DNA from 2 places in the Enterobacter quasiroggenkampii genome. Region 2 is predicted to be linked to the other one. Evidence: predicted binding sites of a transcription regulator. Region 2 holds the regulator's gene; the other holds the start of a gene.
The links. Region 2 encodes PurR, which represses purine synthesis genes. Its sites were predicted from a motif close to CANGCAAACGTTTGCNTG; they were not measured.

Region 1 (7,700 bases), 1.9 Mb from region 2:
GATTGCCAGCAGGCCCGCATATTCACCCTGCGCGCCGGAGTTCGGCTGCATGCAGAGCGCGTCGTAACCGGTCAGCTTCACCAGCCAGTCGGAAAGCTGGTTGATCATCACGTGATAACCTTCCGCCTGCTCTGGCGGGCAGAACGGGTGCAGCTCGGAGAATTCAGGCCAGGTGATTGGGATCATCTCTGCCGCGGCGTTCAGCTTCATGGTGCAGGATCCCAACGGGATCATCGCCTGGTTCAGCGCCAGATCCTTGCGCTCCAGAGAGTGCATGTAACGCATCATCTCGGTTTCGCTGTGGTAGCGATTAAAGACCGGGTGCGTCAGGATGGCGTCGTTACGCAGCATGCTGTCCTGAATGGAGCGGCTGTCGAGCGCAACTTCTTTGTCGAGCGCATCAATGTCCAGACCGTGCGCGTCACCCAGCAGCACGCTGAACAGGTTCAGGATATCGTCGCGGGTGGTGCTTTCATCCAGCGTAATGCCGACGGCGTTGTGGATGTCGCTGCGCAGGTTGATCTTTGCCGCGTCCGCGCGGGCCAGCACGGCGGCCTTGTCCGCCACGTCCACGCACAGGGTGTCGAAGTAGTGGGCATGGCGCAGCTTAAGACCTTTTTGCTGCAGGCCGCAGGCCAGGATATCGGCCAGGCGGTGAATGCGGCTGGCAATGCGTTTCAGGCCAGCCGGGCCGTGGAACACGGCGTACAGGCTGGCGATGTTAGCCAGCAGCACCTGTGAGGTACAGATGTTGGAGTTCGCTTTCTCGCGGCGGATATGCTGCTCGCGGGTCTGCATCGCCATGCGCAGCGCGGTATTACCGGCAGCATCTTTGGAGACGCCGATAATACGGCCAGGCATGGAACGTTTGAATTCATCTTTCGCGCCGAAGAACGCCGCGTGCGGGCCGCCGTAGCCCATCGGTACGCCGAAGCGCTGTGCTGAGCCGAATACGATATCCGCGCCCTGTTTGCCCGGCGCCGTCAGCAGCATCAGCGCCATAAAATCGGCGGCAACGCTCACAACCACCTTGCGGGATTTCAGCTCGGCAATCAGCGCGCCGTAGTCGTGAACTTCACCGGTGGTGCCCACCTGCTGCAGCAGCACGCCAAAGACATCCTGATGATCCAGCACTTTGTCAGCGTCGTCGACAATCACGTCAAAGCCGAAGGTTTCCGCACGGGTGCGCACGACGTCCAGCGTCTGAGGATGCACGTCCGCCGCCACGAAGAAGCGGTTAGCGTTTTTCAGCTTGCTCACGCGCTTAGCCATCGCCATCGCTTCGGCGGCAGCTGTCGCTTCATCCAGCAGAGAAGCGGAGGCGATATCCATGCCGGTCAGGTCCAGCGTCACCTGCTGGAAGTTCAGCAGCGCTTCCAGACGGCCCTGGGAGACTTCTGGCTGATACGGCGTATAGGCGGTGTACCAGCCCGGGTTTTCCAGCATGTTGCGCAGGATCACCGGCGGTAACTGCACGTTGGTGTAGCCCATGCCAATGTAAGACTTATAGCGCTTGTTCAGGCCGGCGATGGCCTTCAGCTCCGCCAGCGCGGCGAATTCCGTAGTGGCTTCCCCCACCTGAGGCGGCGTGGCAAGCTGGATGTCTTTTGGCACAATCTGGCCGATCAGTGCGTTTAATGAATCCGCGCCAACTGTCTTTAGCATCTCCTGCTGTTGCTGAGCATCCGGCCCAATGTGACGTTCGATGAAGGCGCCACGGTTTTCAAGCTGGCTTAAAGTCTGTGTCATGAGCGATGGTTCCTGAAACGTGCAGTGAATCGTAGTTATCTGTAACGCTGTTGCCCGGTGGCGCTAACGCTTACCGGGCCTACGTTGATCTCCAGGCCGGATAAGCGCAGCGCCATCCGGCACAACGTTATTCGTCTTCCAGTAGTGCTTCGTATGCGGTCGCATCCAGCAGCGCGGCAACCTGGGATTCGTCGCTGGCTTTGATCTTGAAGATCCAGCCGCCTTCATAAGGCTCGCTGTTGACCAGCTCTGGCGAATCGCTCAGCGCGTCGTTGACGGCAACAATTTCACCGCTTACCGGCGCGTAGATATCGGATGCTGCTTTTACGGACTCCGCCACGGCGCAGTCGTCGCCCGCGCTCACGGTCGTGCCCACGTCAGGCAGGTCAACAAACACCATGTCGCCCAGCAGCTCTTGCGCGTGCTCGGTGATCCCTACGGTGTAAGTGCCGTCCGCCTCTTTGCGCAGCCACTCGTGTTCTTTGCTGTATTTCAGTTCTGCTGGCACATTGCTCATTGAAGTTCTCCTGATAAAAATGATTAGGCGACCGGCTTACCGGCGCGAACAAAAATCGGTTTGGTCACGTTGACCGGCATTTCGCGGTTGCGGATTTGCACCACCGCCGTTTCGCCAATCCCCGCCGGCACGCGTGCCAGTGCAATACTGTAGCCCAGCGTCGGAGAGAAGGTTCCGCTGGTGATCACGCCTTCGCGAGGATTGCCGTCAGCATCGGTAAAGCGCACCGGCAGTTCGCCGCGCAGCACGCCCTTCTCGGTCATTACCAGGCCCACCAGTTGTTCAGTGCCCTTCTCGCGCTGCATCTCCAGCGCTTCACGGCCGATAAAGTCACGGTCAGCCGGTTCCCACGCGATGGTCCAGCCCATATTGGCGGCCAGCGGAGAGACACCTTCATCCATCTCCTGACCGTAGAGGTTCATGCCCGCTTCCAGACGAAGCGTATCGCGCGCGCCCAGACCCGCAGGCTTCACGCCCGCTTCCACCAGCGCACGCCAGAAATCAGCGGCCTTCTCGTTTGGCATCGCAATTTCGTAGCCCGCTTCACCGGTGTAGCCGGTGGTGGCGATAAACAGATCGCCCGCCTGCACGCCAAAGAACGGCTTCATGCCAGCGGTGGCGTTGCGCTGCTCGTCGTTAAACAGAGAGGCGGCTTTCGCCTGCGCGTTTGGTCCCTGCACGGCGATCAGCGACAGATCGTCACGGACGGTGATGTCGATGGCATAAGGTTCGGCGTGTTGGGTGATCCAGGAGAGGTCTTTTTCGCGGGTGGCGGAGTTTACAACGAGGCGGAAGAAATCTTCAGTGAAGTAATAGACGATAAGGTCATCAATCACGCCGCCCGAGGCATTCAGCATGCCGGTATAGAGCGCTTTACCCGGCGTCTTCAGTTTGGCGACGTCGTTTGCCAGCAGATAACGCAAAAACTCCCGGGTGCGGCTACCGCGCAGATCGACAATTGTCATGTGGGACACGTCGAACATACCGGCATCGGTGCGCACCGCGTGGTGCTCATCAATCTGCGAGCCGTAGTGCAGCGGCATCATCCAGCCATGGAAGTCCACCATGCGGGCGCCGCATAACACGTGTTGTTCGTACAAAGGAGTCTGTTGAGCCATCTTGTCCTCGTTGAAAAATTCACCGTGAAACCCGGTATCGGCCCCGCGTTCGGGCACCGACGCAAACGTTCTCTTTTACCTGAACTTACCACCGAAACCGGCGGTTAACCATAAGGCAAAATGGGTCATCACATTAGCTTATGACAAAAAATCGCTAAAAAGCCTACAGAGTTATTCACTGGAAAAATGCGATTAACCCCGCACAAAATTAACAATGATCTAACAGGATTTAGCACATGGTGATATTTCGTGCGGAAAATCGGGCCGAATTTCCGTAACGAGAAAAATGCGACATTAGATTATCTAATGCGAAAAATGACGTGAAATTAGAATATTTCAAACGAGGGAATTTCCCCGGCGCAGAGGCCGGGAAAATAAAGTGTGACGGGGATCTAAGTTAGCGCAGCCAGTCAGGGAGATCGTTAAGACCCATCGCCTGACGGAGAAGTTGAGGTTTGACGCCAGGAAGCGTATCGGCCAGTTTAAGACCGATATCGCGCAGCAGTTTTTTCGCCGGATTTGCCCCGGCAAACAGCTCGCGGAAGCCCTGCATGCCCGCCAGCATCATCGCCGCACTGTGCTTGCGGCTGCGCTCGTAGCGACGCAGATAGAGATGCTGGCCGATGTCTTTTCCTTCGCGATGCAGGCGACGCAGCTCCTCGACCAGCTCCGCCGCGTCCATAAAGCCAAGGTTAACGCCCTGCCCGGCCAGCGGATGAATGGTATGCGCCGCATCCCCCACCAGCGCCAGACGGTGCGCCGCAAACTGACGCGCGTAGCGGCCGGTTAGCGGGAACACCTGACGTTCGCTTTCAAGAGAGCACAGGCCAAGGCGGTTATCAAAGGCCACGCACAGCGCCTGGTTAAAGGCCTCCGGCGTCGCCTCATGCATCTGCCGGGCTTTGTCCGGCACCAGGGACCAGACGATCGAGCACAGGTGCGGATCGGCAAGCGGCAGGAACGCCAGTATGCCGTCGTTGTGGAAAATCTGGCGCGCCACGCCGCCGTGCGGCTCTTCGGTGCGGATCGTCGCGACCAGAGCGTGATGACGATAGTCCCAGAAGGTCAGCGGGATATCGGCTTTATTACGCAGCCAGGAGTTGGCACCGTCAGCACCGACCACCAGGCGCGCGGTCAGCATGTCGCCGCTCTGCAGGGTGATAAACGCCTCGTTTTCGCCCCACGCCACCTGCTGGATCTGCGCAGGCGCAATCAGCGTCACGTCGCTGCACTGCTGTGCTTTTTGCCACAGCGCGTGGTGGATCACCGCGTTTTCAACGATGTGGCCCAGATGGCTATAGCCCATGCTTTCATCATCAAAAGCAATATGACCAAAGCTGTCCTTATCCCACACCTCCATGCCGTGATAGCAGCTGGCGCGGTTCGCCACAATATCTGACCAGACGCCAAGGTGCGTCAGAAGCTTTTCGCTGGCCGCATTAATGGCCGAGACGCGGAGTTCCGGCGGCGCATCCGGGGCAACGGGCTGGGGCTGTTTTTGCTCCAGCACCGCCACGCGCAGGCCGCTGCCCTGTAATCCACAGGCCAATACCAGTCCGACCATTCCGCCGCCAACGATGGCGACATCAACATTTTGCACGGTGATAACTCCTTAACGCGCAACCCAACCCAGGGTCCGCTGCGCCAGCACGTCACGTGCCGGAATGAATAGTTCCATCGCCATCAGCCCGAGATTGCGACCCGCAACCAGCGGTGCCCAGCGATTGGCAAAAAGATGGACCAGGCCATCGGTCACACCGATGGTGGCCTCTTTATCCGCCTGACGGCGCTTCTGGTAATGACTCAGCACCGAATACGCCCCGCAGTCTTTTTGCTCGCCCCATGCCTGCGCCAGTGATTCGGCCAGGCTCATGACGTCGCGTAAGCCAAGGTTAAAGCCTTGCCCCGCGATGGGATGCAGCGTTTGCGCGGCGTTACCGACAAGCGCCAGACGATGGGAGATGGACTGAGATGCCGTGGTCAGCGAAAGCGGATAGACCGTCCGCTTGCCGGCATGGGTAATACGCCCCAGCCGCCAGCCAAAGGCTTTCTGCAGCTCGGTACAAAAACGTTCGTCGGACCAGGCCTTCACCTCTTCAGCCTTATCCTGCGGATGACACCAGACCAGGGAACAGCGCCCGTCCGACATCGGCAGCATCGCCAGTGGGCCATGCTGCGTAAAGCGCTCAAACGCCCTGCCGTTGTGGTCAGATGCGGTAGCGACGTTCGCAATGACCGCCACCTGGCCGTAAGGCTGCTGGCGCCACTCCACGCCGCACTGGGTGCCGAGCGACGAGCGCGAACCGTCCGCAGCAACCAGAAGCTGGCCTTCAAGAACAGAGCCGTTTTCCAGCGTCACGCTGACCGACGCTTCACTTCGGCTCACGCTGGCCACGCGCGCGGGGCAATGCAGCGTGACGCCCGGCGCGTCCTGGAGCAGGCGGAACAGACGCAATCCGACGTCGTGTAGCTCAACAACCTGACCCAGGGCATCAATCCGGTAATCCTGCGCGTCCAGCGTGACAAATCCCGCATGGCCGCGATCGCTGACGTGAACGGTCCCGATCGCCGTAGCTCGGTCGGCAATTGCCTGCCAGATACCAATGCGCGAAAGCTGCTGGCAGGTGCCCTGCGCCAGCGCGATGGCGCGGGCATCAAACCCGGGGTGGTTGGACGCCTCTGGCGCAACGGCTTCCACCAGGTGCACCGGAAGCTGCCCCTGCGTCAAATGCGAAATGGCCAGCGCCAGCGTGGCCCCGGTCATGCCGCCGCCAACGATAATCACGCTCATGCGCGCGCCGCTGCCATCAGCGCCTCGATATCGTCAGCGTTTTTCACGACGCTGGCGGTCAGGTTTTCGTTACCGGTCTCGGTAATCACGATGTCATCTTCAATACGAATACCAATCCCGCGGTACGCTTCAGGCACGTCGGCATCCGGCGCGATATAGAGACCCGGCTCCACGGTTAACACCATGCCCGGCTCCAGCACGCGCGAACGGTCGGTGCCGTAGGCGCCAACGTCATGAACGTCCAGCCCCAGCCAGTGGCTCAGGCCGTGCATAAAGTACGGTCGATGCGCATTTTCAGCAATCAGGGTATCTACGTCCCCTTTCAGGATACCGAGCCTGACCAGACCGGTAATCATGATGCGCACCACTTCACCGGTCACTTCCTGGATGGAGGTACCCGGACGATACTGCCTGAGCGCCGTCTCAAGGGATTCGAGAACAATGTCGTAAATCGCGCGCTGTGCCGGCGAGAATTTACCGTTCACCGGGAAGGTCCGGGTGATGTCCCCCGCATAGCCCTGATATTCGCAACCGGCGTCAATCAGCACCAGATCGCCGTCGCGCAGCGCGCTTTCGTTTTCGGTGTAGTGCAGAATGCAGCCGTTTTCCCCGCCGCCAACAATGGTGTTGTAGGAGGGATAGCGCGCGCCGTGGCGGTTAAATTCGTGGTGAATTTCGCCTTCCAGCTGGTATTCGAACATCCCGGGACGGCATTTCTCCATCGCGCGGGTATGCGCCAGCGCGCTGATTTCGCCCGCGCGGCGCATCACGTTCAGCTCTTCTTCAGACTTGAACAGGCGCATCTCATGCACCACCGGACGCCAGTCCGTCAGCGTGGCCGGTGCGGACAGGTTCTGCCGCGAGCCTTTTCGCAGCTTATCCAGCGCGGTGAAGACAATCTCATCGGCGTAAGCATATTCGCCCTGCGCGTGATAGAGCACGTCGAGGCCGTTAAGCAGCTGGTAGAGCTGCTGGTTGATTTCGCTAAACGCCAGCGCACGGTCGACGCCCAGCTTTTCCGGTGCGGCCTCTTGCCCTAAGCGGCGACCAAACCAGATTTCGGCCGTCAGATCGCGCACGCGGTTGAAAATCACGCTGTGGTTGTGGGTGTCATCGCTCTTAATCAACACCAGTACCGCTTCCGGCTCGTTAAAGCCGGTGAAGTACCAGAAGTCGCTGCTCTGGCGATAGGGATATTCGCTGTCGGCGCTGCGCGTCACTTCAGGCGCGGCAAAAATCAGCGCGGCGCTGCCCGGCTGCATTTTTGCCAGCAGCGCCTGACGGCGGCGCGAATACTCTTGACTCGAGATAACCATGACACCCTCCTGTGCGTTATTTTTCTTAATGTAAGGTTGGCTTGCGGACTTCCGGCGCAGTCGGCTGTGAGCGCGTAAAGTTGTCGTGGCACAGCAGTGCCGCCACGCGCACGTACTCGATGATCTCTTCGAGAGACATTTCCAGCTCTTCCTGGTCTTCGTCTTCATCGTAGCCAAGCTGGGCGATGTTGCGCAGATCGTCGATCGCT
Region 2 (7,700 bases):
CAGTTCGCGTACTTCGGCAGCTCAGCGCGGATGTCCGGGTTCTGCAGGATATCAACGTAAGCAAAACGCTCACCACAGGCAGACAGCGCCTGAACCGCTTGCGCGGAGAAGCCGCAGCTTGGCAGCTTTGGAGAACCTTTCATATACAGCAGAATCGGGTTTTCAGCGATCTGGCGCTGGATTTTTTCAATAGTGGTGCTCATGTCTTGCTTCCTTTAACTTCTGTTACGGCATTCGTCTGACATTGTAGCGGTTCAGACTGGCATCGGAAAATAACATTTTTGTCACGTATAGACATTCTACCCCGAGTCACGAAAAGTTGCATTGCAAATGGTGTTTACCCCTGCGGCGGCCAGGGTTTTGCTTAGGGAATGGGCAAATGTAAGACAGAACGATGAATTTTTTTGCACTTGCTAACGAAACAGGATTAGAGATTGAAAAATGGTATTAACTTTCTGGCTTTTTATGGATTAGAATCGACGGGCTTTGTAAATCACACGCGGGTATTATTGATGACCTGCATTTATCAGGGGACTGCCCAGTGGCGCGGATAAATAAAATCTCGATCACGCTCTGTGCTTTACTGTTTACTTCACTCACTTTCACGCCAGTGGCAAACGCCTCTCAGCAGGCGCGGCATTCTGCTGTACAAAAAAACCATCTGGTGAAAGCCACAGAACGTAAGAAAAAAACCACCGCTAAAAACGACAAGAAAAAGACAAACACACAGACTAAAAAAACCGCTTCCAGCAAGACGAAAACCACTTCTTCCCGCACTGCCCACACCGCCAAAAGTAAAGCTTCGCAAACCGCCGCTAACCTCGTGACTGAAAAATGCATCGCGCGTAAAGGCCATAAGGCGAAATGCACCAAGGTCACTAAAATAGCGGAAGTGCATAAAGTGCGCGTCCAGAAAGCGCAAAAAACCGCAATGAACAAGCTGATGGGGCAGATTGGCAAACCTTATCACTGGGGCGGGACTTCGCCGCGTACCGGTTTTGACTGCAGCGGCCTCGTCTATTACGCCTATAAAGATCTGGTCAAGTTCCGCATTCCGCGCACCGCCAACGAAATGTACCACCTGCGCGACGCGTCCCCGGTCAACCGTGGAGAGCTGGAGAACGGCGATCTGGTCTTCTTTCGCACGCAGGGCCGCGGGACAGCTGACCACGTTGGCGTCTATGTCGGCAACGGAAAATTCATCCAGTCACCGCGTAGCGGCCAGGATATTCAGATCACCTCTCTCAGTGAAGACTACTGGGTACGCCATTACGTCGGCGCACGCCGCGTGATGACGCCGAAAACCATTCGCTAACCCCTGCCCTGCCACACCCGTGGCAGGGTAAGTTCCTCTTTTGCATACCCTTTCAATTTGCTATCCTGTCCTTGTTGTCTGTGTGGTTATTGACAACACAAAATACAATAAGGAGAGAAGCAATGTCGTTCGAATTACCTGCACTACCGTATGCAAAAGACGCCCTGGCCCCGCACATTTCTGCGGAAACCCTGGAATATCACTACGGCAAGCATCACCAGACGTACGTCACCAACCTGAACAATCTGATTAAGGGCACCGATTTTGAAGGCAAAACGCTGGAAGAGATCGTGCGCAGTTCTGAGGGTGGCGTATTCAACAACGCCGCTCAGGTGTGGAACCACACCTTCTACTGGCACTGCCTGGCGCCAAACGCCGGTGGCGAACCTGTCGGTGAACTGGCTACCGCCATTAACGCCGCCTTTGGCAGCTTCGCGGAATTCAAAGCGAAGTTCACCGATGCCGCCATCAAGAACTTCGGTTCAGGCTGGACGTGGCTGGTCAAAGAGGCGGATGGCAAACTGGCTATCGTGTCCACCTCTAACGCGGGCACCCCGCTGACCACCAGCGCTAAGCCGCTGATGACCGTGGACGTATGGGAACACGCTTACTACATCGATTACCGTAACGCGCGCCCTAACTACCTGGAGCACTTCTGGGCACTGGTTAACTGGGACTTTGTGGCGAAGAACTTCGCCGCGTAAGAGACACGCAGAAGGGTTCGCCCTTCTGCGTTTTTGGTTTATTCCGCAGCGCAGGCTGCTTCTGGCTGTTTACGACCCGACATCATCACCAGCAGCAGGCCGAGCGCGGCAATAATCGCCCCCATCACCGGCACAAAACTGTACCCCAGCCCCCCTGAAATCACGGCCCCACCGGCCGCCGCACCGAGCGCATTGCCCAGGTTAAAGGCACCAATATTGACCGAGGATGAGAGGCCCGGCGCTTCATGCGCAACGCGCATCACGCGCATCTGCAGCGGTGGCACCACAGCGAACGTTGCAGCCCCCCAGACGACCATCGCCACCGCGGCGCCAAACTCGTTACGCGCCAGCCACGGAATGGCGATCATGATAACAATCAGCAGGGTTAAGAAGCCCTTCAGCGTTCCGCTCACCGAACGGTCGGCAAATTTCCCGCCGAGATAGTTGCCAATCGAGAAGCCCACGCCAATTAGCACCAGCATCGCGGTCACAAAGAGAGGCGTTGCGTGGGTGATGTCATGCAGCACAGGTGAAATATATGTGTAGAGGGTAAACATCGCCCCTGCCCCCAGCACGGTCGTAAGCAGCGCAGAGAGCACCTGCGGGCGCACCAGCACCGACAGCTCTCTGCGTACGTCAGGGCGTTCACCCGCGCTGCCTTTTGGCAGGGAGAAGAACAACGCCACCATCGCGACTACGCCCAGTCCGGCCGTCGCCAGGAAGGACATCCTCCAGCCAATGACCTCGCCCAGCCAGGTTGCCGCAGGAACGCCGCCAATGTTAGCAATGGTCAGGCCCATAAACATGGTGGCCACGGCGCTGGCCTGCTTATGTTTTGGCACCACGCTTGCCGCCACAACCGACCCCAGCCCAAAGAACGCGCCGTGGTTGAGGCTGGTCAGAATACGCGACAGCATCAGCGTGGTGTAGTCCGGCGAAATGGCCGAAAGCACGTTACCGAGGGTGAAAATCGCCATCAGGAAAATGAGCGCATTGCGGCGCGCGCGGTGCGAAAGGAGAAGCGTCATTAGCGGCGCCCCCACCATCACGCCGATAGCGTAGGCGCTGATTAACATGCCTGCCGCAGGGATCGAGACGTCCACGCCGCGGGCGATGACGGGCAGTAACCCCATCGGGGAGAATTCAGTGGTGCCAATCCCAAAAGCGCCAATCGCCAGGGCCAGCAGGGGAAAATTGATTTTCATGCGTCAACTCCGGATGCCGTGTCATGTGGTGACACAGAACAAAGAAGCGGAAAGCATGACATCAATCACAAAAAATGAGAAGTTAACAAAATGGCAAAAGATTTTTGCCTTAGGAGTAACAATCGGGGTGAGCGGGAGGGAGAAGGCTCTCCCTCCGCGTAAATCAGTGCAGTGCGGCCGTCAGACCCGCCGCGACAATCAGAGCCAGCACAACAACGGTGGTGAACAGCGAAAACTTCAGATCGGAACTCATCAATTTTTCTCCTTTTAATCCCCCCACGAAAAGTGAGCCTGCTCATTTTTGCATAATTTACGTCAAAAATCTTCCTGGATTTAGGCTGATAAACACTTTACCTCTTCCCCTTTTCATCAAGATAGGACAAAATTCCACGCTAAATTTATTAGCGTACCGGCCATTGACCCCCTCCTGACGTCCCGTGTCGTTTTCCCGGCGTGCCGCAATTCAAGATTGCGTGATAAGGGTGAGAGAAGGCAAACGTTTACCTTCAAGTTTTTCAGGAGTTTAGGATATGGTCTGGAGTGACATTTAATGGCAACAATTAAAGACGTAGCAAAACGCGCAAACGTTTCCACTACAACCGTATCACATGTAATTAACAAAACCCGCTTCGTGGCGGAAGAGACGCGCAACGCCGTCTGGGCAGCGATCAAAGAGCTGCACTATTCGCCAAGTGCGGTTGCGCGCAGCCTCAAGGTTAATCACACCAAATCCATTGGATTGCTGGCCACCAGCAGTGAAGCGGCCTATTTTGCCGAGATCATTGAAGCGGTAGAGAAGAACTGCTTCCAGAAAGGCTATACCCTGATTCTGGGCAACGCATGGAACAGCATAGAAAAACAGCGTGCCTACCTGTCGATGATGGCGCAGAAGCGCGTGGATGGCCTGCTGGTGATGTGTTCCGAGTACCCGGAATCCGTGCTGTCGATGCTCGAAGAGTATCGCCATATCCCCATGGTGGTCATGGACTGGGGTGAAGCGCGCGCGGACTTCACCGACTCCGTTATCGACAACGCCTTTGAAGGCGGTTACATGGCGGGTCGTTACCTGATCGAACGCGGTCACCGCGAGATTGGCGTGATCCCGGGTCCGCTGGAGCGTAACACCGGCGCGGGCCGTCTGGCCGGTTTTATGAAAGCGATGGAAGAAGCGCTGATCACCGTGCCGGAAAACTGGATCGTGCAGGGCGACTTTGAGCCGGAATCAGGCTACCGCGCAATGCAGCAGATCGTTTCCCAGCCGCACCGCCCGACCGCCGTTTTCTGCGGGGGTGACATCATGGCCATGGGTGCGCTCTGCGCCGCCGATGAGCTGGGTCTGCGCGTACCGCAGGATATTTCCGTGATCGGGTATGACAACGTGCGTAACGCGCGCTTCTTCACCCCGGCGCTGACAACCATTCACCAGCCAAAAGATTCGCTGGGCGAAACGGCCTTCAATATGCTGTTGGACAGAATCGTCAACAAACGCGAAGAGTCGCAGTCCATTGAAGTTCACCCACGCCTGATTGAACGCCGTTCCGTTGCGGATGGTCCGTTCCGCGACTACCGTCGTTAATCCCTTGACGGGGCCAGCTACGCTGGCTCCCGTAACCATTCCCGGTTTAGCGTTTCGCTGTCTCCCAGATAATCCAGCAGCCAGGCCATGGCGGGCGAGACATCATTTTGTTGCCAGGTCAGGCAGCAGGCCGCGTCCGGGAACGGATTCTCCAGCGTCAGTTCAACCCATTCTCCGGTATCGATGCGCGGACGCGCAAAATGAACGGGCACCATCGCGACGCACAGCCCGGCGCTGAGGCACGTCGCCGACGATTCCCAGTCAGGAGCCACCACTCGCCGCTGGTTGTCCAGAAGCCAGGTGATACGCTTGGGCAGTGAACGGGACGTATCCTCCAGCACCAGCGAGGGCCAGTTACGCAGCGTATCGTCGCTCAGCGGCCCGTCCATCGCCGCCAGGGGATGATCGCGTGCCACCACGCATTTCCAGCTCAGCATCCCCATGTCGCGAAAGGCGTAACGTCCCCCAACCGGGATCGCCTGCGTGGCGCCAATCGCCATCTCCGCCCTGCCGTCCGCCAGCGCATCCCACACCCCGTTGAACACCTCCTGCGAGACCCGCAGCTCAACGTCAGAGAAATGACGATAGAAATCCACGATCATCTGCCGGGTGCGTTCCGGCTTCACGATGTTATCCACCGCGATGGCGAGATGTCCCCGCCAGCCGTTGGCGATCTGCTGGCACTGTTCGCGGGTGATCTGCATTTTTTTGATAACAGAACGCCCTTCCTTCAAAAACCACGCGCCTGCGGGCGTTAATTCCACGTCGCGATGCCGCCGTTCAAACAGCGGAACCGCCAGCCATTCCTCAAGCTGACGCACCGTGTAGCTAATGGCCGAAGGGACGCGGTGCAACTCCTGCGCTGCACCGCTAAAGCTGCCGTTACGCGCAACAGCATCGACCACTTCAAGAGAATAATCTGACCACATTTTCTGCCTGCAAAAAATTTGAATGCACCCGCCAAATATTAGCGTTTCACAAGCCGCTTTGCACTCCCTACACTCTGCGCCAACGTACACCTGCCTCCTCAGGAGAATAAGAGAATGCAACCCAGGAAAGGATTTTTAGTCTGGCTCGGCGGCTTAAGCGTGCTGGGCTTTTTGGCCACCGACATGTACCTGCCCGCGTTTGCCGCGATGCAGGAAGACCTGCAAACCCCTGCGGCGGCCATCAGCGCCAGCCTGAGTCTGTTCCTTGCCGGTTTTGCTTTCGCGCAGCTCCTGTGGGGACCGCTCTCGGATCGCTTTGGCCGTAAACCGGTACTGCTGCTGGGTCTGGCCATTTTTGCCGTGGGCTGTCTGGGGATGTTGTGGGTGCGCGATGCTACCTGGCTACTGGTGCTGCGCTTTATTCAGGCCGTGGGCGTCTGTGCTGCGGCGGTGACCTGGCAGGCGCTGGTGACCGACTACTATCCGGCTAACCGCACAAACCGTATTTTCGCCACTATTATGCCGCTGGTGGGTCTTTCCCCTGCCCTGGCTCCGCTGCTGGGCAGCTGGATCCTCGCGCACTTTGACTGGCAGGCCATTTTTGCCACGCTGTTTGCCATCACGCTGGTGCTGATGCTGCCGGCGTTTGCCCTTAAACCCGCGCATAAAAAAGAGGCGCATGCCGACGCGAAGCCGATTACCTTTACCTCCCTGCTGAGCGCCAAAGCGTATCGCGGGAATGTCCTGATTTATGCCGCCTGTTCGGCCAGCTTCTTCGCGTGGCTCACCGGCTCGCCGTTTATTCTGCACGATATGGGCTACAGCCCGGCGGCCATCGGTCTGAGCTATGTTCCGCAGACCATCGCGTTCCTGGTGGGCGGGTACGGCTGCCGCGCGGCGCTGCAAAAATGGGAAGGCCAGCAGATGCTGCCATGGCTGCTGGTGCTCTATGCGCTGAGCGTCATCGGTACCTGGGCCGTCGGGTTTATTCCGGGCGCGGGCCTGGCTGAAATTTTGATTCCCTTCTGCGTGATGGCCGTGGCGAACGGGGCGATTTACCCGATCGTGGTGGCACAGGCGTTACGTCCGTTCCCGCAGGCGACTGGCCGCGCCGCCGCGCTGCAAAATACCCTGCAGCTGGGTCTGTGCTTCCTGGCAAGCCTGGTGGTTTCGGCGCTGATTGCGACGCCGCTGTTAACCACCACCAGCGTGATGCTGGTCACCGTTGCGCTGGCGGTATTGGGTTACCGCATGCAGGCTTCCGCGCAACGTGAGCAGGATAGCGGTGCGCAGGTGGAAACCTCGCATGCCTGATTGCGCCAGAAATCATGTTACATTTCAGTGATTAGGTTGCTAACAATTTTCTATTGAATCACCAAATTTTGAGGCCTATACTAAATTTGGTTCGATTAAATACGATAAATATTAAGTGTTAACGGGAGCCGGAGTGCTCCCGTTTTACCATGGAAGGCATTTCGGCAAGGGTTATCTCCCTTCCTCTGTTCTACGTCGGATACTAGCCTCGCGGTATTTACCGTGAGATTTCTCACAAACCAAAAAAAGCGTCTACGCTGTTTGAAGGTTCTGATCACATCAGGGTGATGGAGAAGCTATGAGTTCATCGTGTATAGAAGAAGTCAGCGTTCCGGACGACAACTGGTCCCGGATCGTCAGTGAACTGTTAGGTCGAGCAGGCATCACTATCAACGGATCTTCGCCATCCGATCCCCAGGTTAAACATCCCGACTTTTTTAAACGCGTGTTGCGGGAAGGGTCGTTAGGCCTGGGAGAAAGTTATATGGACGGCTGGTGGGAATGTGAACGGCTGGATATCTTTTTTGCCAGCGTGTTGCGTGCCGGTCTGGAAAATCAACTCCCCCGCAATCTGAAAGACACTCTGCGTGTCGCCTCTGCCCGACTGTTTAACTTGCAAAGTAAAAAACGCGCCTGGATCGTCGGCAAAGAGCATTA

Region 1: the regulator PurR is predicted to act here: its motif matches at 3,443-3,460, upstream of gcvT (glycine cleavage system aminomethyltransferase GcvT).

Annotation. Positions count from the first base shown of each region.
Region 1 is NZ_CP143745.1:4,442,831-4,450,530, forward strand. It holds gene gcvP (aminomethyl-transferring glycine dehydrogenase) at 1-1,749, opposite strand, end outside; gene gcvH (glycine cleavage system protein GcvH) at 1,877-2,266, opposite strand; gene gcvT (glycine cleavage system aminomethyltransferase GcvT) at 2,290-3,384, opposite strand; gene ubiI (FAD-dependent 2-octaprenylphenol hydroxylase) at 3,782-4,984, opposite strand; gene ubiH (2-octaprenyl-6-methoxyphenyl hydroxylase) at 4,997-6,175, opposite strand; gene pepP (Xaa-Pro aminopeptidase) at 6,172-7,485, opposite strand; gene V1572_RS21190 (YecA family protein) at 7,517-7,700, opposite strand, start outside.
Region 2 is NZ_CP143745.1:2,558,847-2,566,546, reverse strand. It holds gene grxD (monothiol glutaredoxin 4) at 1-203, opposite strand, end outside; gene V1572_RS12290 (C40 family peptidase) at 542-1,315, shown strand; gene sodB (superoxide dismutase [Fe]) at 1,438-2,019, shown strand; gene V1572_RS12280 (MFS transporter) at 2,058-3,224, opposite strand; gene V1572_RS12275 (YnhF family membrane protein) at 3,388-3,477, opposite strand; gene purR (HTH-type transcriptional repressor PurR) at 3,775-4,800, shown strand; gene punR (DNA-binding transcriptional activator PunR) at 4,818-5,729, opposite strand; gene punC (purine nucleoside transporter PunC) at 5,844-7,043, shown strand; gene cfa (cyclopropane fatty acyl phospholipid synthase) at 7,342-7,700, shown strand, end outside.